One region of the Romboutsia hominis genome, then DNA from elsewhere that is predicted to be linked to it. Evidence: riboswitches for the same ligand, from Rfam matches in the RefSeq annotation. Region 1 holds a riboswitch; the other holds the start of a gene.
What was found. A riboswitch is a leader RNA that binds a small molecule or an ion and turns the genes downstream of it on or off. The one in region 1 is predicted to bind lysine.
Positions count from the first base shown of each region.

Region 1 (2,213 bases):
TTTGCAAATTTTAGTATAGACTGTGCTATAACTTGTAACATACCAGTTTTTTCTAATACCCCACCTACAGTTAAAGCACAAAGTATTAACGATACTGTTCCTAACATACTGTCAAGTCCACCTCTAGTAAGAAGATCATCAACAAACTTCATTCCAGTAGATGAAACATAACCAGTCTTAGCAACTACAAGTATATCAGCGACAGAAGCACCTTGGAATGCTACAGCACAAACTCCACCTAATATAACACCACCTATAAGTGCTGGTATTGTAGGCACTTTAAATATAACCATTGCTATAACAGCAACAGGAACTAAAAGCAAAAGTGGAGATAATGTATTGTAATTACTCAATAAAGCATTTTGAATTTGGTTTATTTGAGATATATCCATTTCAGAACCTGCGTATTTCATTCCTATTATACCGTATAATACAAGTGAAATTAAAAGAGCAGGACCAGCTGTATATACCATATGTTTTATGTGATCAAATAAAGTAGAACCAGCCATAGCAGGAGCTAAGTTTGTTGTATCAGATAAAGGAGACATCTTATCCCCAAAATAAGCTCCAGATATTATAGCACCTGCAACTATTTTACCAGGTATACCTAAGGCACTACCGATACCTAAAAGAGCTATACCTACAGTACCAGCTGTTGTCCAAGATGAACCAGTAGAAATAGATACTATAGCACAGATTAAAGTAGTTGCCACTAAGAATATTCCAGGTGATAATATTTTAAGACCCCAATATATCATAGCAGGAACTATACCACCAGCTATCCAAGTACCTATTATCATACCAACTACTAAAAGTATAAGTATTGACTGCATTGTCGTATTTATAGTAGATAGTATACCTTCTTCTAATTCTTTCCAAGTAAAACCTAATCTAAAAACTGCAACACCACTTGCAAATGTAGCACCTATTATAAGTGGTATATGAGCAGATATTTCATACTTTCTTAAAAATACTAAACATGTCACCAAAACCGCAACTAAAACAGAAACACAAAGTAGTGCATCAAACAAAGTTGCTTGTTTTTTAATCTTTTTTGTCATAAAAGTCCTCCTAAAATTCATACCGAATATAACGTTAAGGAGAAAAGAGATAATAAAAAAAGTCTAGGTGTAAAGATATTATCCTAGACTTAAGCATTCAATCGTATAATTAAAAATACGCTTAATCTAAAGATAGCACTCCACATATGAATGTGACAGTGTTATACATATTTTGCATAACCCCAATATATAAGTTTAAAGCTTCCCTTATATATTTCGGCATAGTTACCTTTTATTTTGCTTCTTCGTGCTTACCTCCACAAAACTACTATTTAACAATGCGACCTCTACCAATAGTTATATTCGATTTATTTGATAATAAAGATTATACCATAAATTCAAAAAAAATAAAGTATGAAATATTTAGGAATGTAAAAATTAAGGAAATTTTCATAAGAATATGTAAAATAATAAATCTTTTAAAAGCATTGATTTTAATATAGAATAGTTATTAAATGTATAATTTAAGAAGAAAATAAATTTTATATAAATAGTTATATTAAAGGAAGTGAAAAATTTGGCTAAAGTTAAGTTTTATGCAGTAAGAAAAGGAAGAAACAATGGAGTATACAATACATGGAATGATTGTAAGGAACAAATAAATGGTTTTTCAGGTGCTGAGTATAAAAGCTTTACTACAATAGAGGAAGCAAAAGCATATATAGATGGTGAAAGTAGCGTAAAAATACAAGAGGGAAAAGAACTTGTAAAAGCTTATGTTGATGGTAGTTATGAACATTCAATAAGAGAATATGGTTCAGGGGTAGTTATAATAAAAAATGAAGAAGTTATAAAAACTTATAGCAAAAAAGGAAATGATAAAGATTTAGTTGGAATGAGAAATGTCGCAGGTGAAATAGAAGCTGCAAAGATTGCGATGAATTATTGTATAGATAATAACATAAATAATTTGATTTTATATTTTGATTATGAAGGAATAGAGAAATGGTGCTTAGGATTATGGAAAACTAATAAAGAAGGAACTACCAAATATAAGAAATTTTATGATAATATAAAAGATAAGTTAAATGTTGAGTTTGTAAAAGTAAAAGCACATAGTGGTAATAAATATAACGATGAAGCTGATAAATTAGCAAAGAAAGCTATAGGAATATAAAAGTCTTGCAAAGTATTTTGCAAGACTTTATTTTT
Region 1 covers NZ_LN650648.1:1,992,191-1,994,403, reverse strand. The annotation lists gene nhaC (Na+/H+ antiporter NhaC) at 1-1,061, opposite strand, end outside; lysine riboswitch at 1,187-1,359, opposite strand; gene FRIFI_RS09690 (ribonuclease H1 domain-containing protein) at 1,579-2,178, shown strand; gene FRIFI_RS09685 (peroxiredoxin) at 2,212-2,213, opposite strand, start outside.

Region 2 (2,213 bases), 1.4 Mb from region 1:
ATTTCCGTCATAATCTACGCATCCTACTAAATCTGAACCATAGATAGGTATATTATTTATATACTGTTGAAGTCTTACTATAACCTGAGAATCATTTTTATCATCTTCTTTTGATTTGACTTTGAAAGTAGAAGTTTTTTCTACATTGCTTAAATAATTAATTAGGATTTGTTGAGGTGATATACCTTCTTTTTTCTCTTCCTTTATATTACCACTTACTACAAATGGTTCCGATTTTTCTATAGCTTTTTTTAATTCTTGTTTTTGCATATCCTCACTTGCAAAACTCAAACTAGTTAGATTTATAGTTATTAAACATAGTGTTGTTATGCTTGCTATGCTCTTTTTTAATAATGTCACTTGCTTTCCCCCTCAATTTTCTTTATTTAATGCTTTTGCTCCTTGTTATATTTTTACTAACTATGTTAACTCTATTTTAACACTTGCAATTATTGTTAGTAAACTTATTATTTATTGTTTTTGTACAAAATCTAATCTTTTCTATTGACTTATTTTTTGTTTTGGTTATAATTTAAAACAACAAGTAGATAACTGAGATAGAGGCGCGAAATTTAAGAGTAGTATTATGGAGGTAAGCTCAATGAAATAATACAAAAGGAAATTTCGCCGAAGTAAATAGTTAATGGCTTTGATACTATTTACTGGGCTTATGTAAAATATGCATAAGACTGTCACATTTTTGTGGAGAGCTATTTTCAATGAAAACGTACGGTACGTTGTATTTTTTGTATATAATTTACGTATTTTTGTCATGGGTATAGTCTCATGGCTTTTTTTGTATACAAAAACCTTATGTAAACCTAAAATTACTGATAACTTATATAAGGTATATCAATAACTCAATAATATAAAAATATATCTGAGTAACCGTCGAAGTCGTTAGCGACATAAACTAAGCGCATTTTTATTGTTAGATAAATTTTATTATCTTAGTTACTTACTTATGGAAAATTTACACCATAAGGAGGATAATCAAATGAGTGAACAAAATCAAGAATTAAAAAGAGGATTAAAAGCAAGACATCTAAACATGATAGCACTAGGTGGTTCTATTGGAACAGGTATATTTCTTGCAATGGGAGATACTATCTATCAAGCAGGACCTGGTGGTGCATTAGTTGCATATGGTTTAGTAGGCATTATGGTTTATTTTTTAATAACAAGTTTAGGTGAAATGGCTACTTTTATGCCAATCTCTGGATCTTTTAGTTCCTATGCTACTAAATTTATTGACCCAGCACTTGGGTTTGCACTTGGATGGAATTACTGGTACAACTGGGCTATAACAATAGCTGCCGAAATGGTTGCAGGTTCTTTAGTTATGAAATTTTGGTTCCCAAACATACCAGGAGTTTACTGGAGTTTATTATTTTTAATAATAATTGTCGGATTAAACTTCCTATCATCAAAAGCCTACGGTGAGTCTGAATATTGGTTTGCTGGTGTTAAAGTTGTTACTGTAATTATATTTTTAATAATAGGTGTATTAATGATAGTTGGTATAATTGGTTCTGATGAAATAGGATTTCATAATTATTTTATAAAAGATGGACCTTTCCATGGTGGAATAAAATCAATCTTTGCCATTTTTCTAGTTGCAGGATTTTCATTTCAGGGAACCGAACTTATAGGAGTTGCTGCTGGAGAAAGTGAAAATCCAGAAAAAACTATTCCTAGGGCTATAAAATCCATATTTTGGAGAATATTAATATTTTATTTAGGAACGATAATAGTTTTAGGTGCTATAATACCTTTTACACAGGCTGGTGTTTCTGAAAGTCCATTTACTATGGTATTTGAGAAAGCAGGTATAGCTGGAGCTGCTTCTCTTATGAATGCAGTAATATTAACATCTGTATTATCTGCTGGAAATTCTGGTATGTATGCATCAAGCAGAATGCTTCACTCTATGGCTAAGGATGGACTTGCTCCAAAGCTATTTGCTAAGACTAATAAAAGAGGTGTTCCTGTAAATGCTTTAATATTAACTACTATAGTTGCATCTTTTTGTTTCTTAACAGGTGTATTTGCCGAAAGTACTGTTTATGTTTGGTTAGTTGCTGCATCTGGCCTTGCTGGATTTATAGCATGGGTTGGAATAGCAATATGCCATTATAGATTTAGAAAAGCATATACTCATCAAGGTAATAATTTAAAAGATTTAAAATTTACTGCTAAATGGTATCCTTTTG
Region 2 covers NZ_LN650648.1:334,820-337,032, reverse strand. The annotation lists gene FRIFI_RS01525 (cell wall-binding repeat-containing protein) at 1-360, opposite strand, end outside; lysine riboswitch at 551-721, shown strand; gene FRIFI_RS01520 (amino acid permease) at 998-2,213, shown strand, end outside.
Region 2: it holds a riboswitch for lysine, as region 1 does, so the genes downstream of both, FRIFI_RS01520 (amino acid permease) here and nhaC (Na+/H+ antiporter NhaC) in region 1, are expected to answer to the same signal.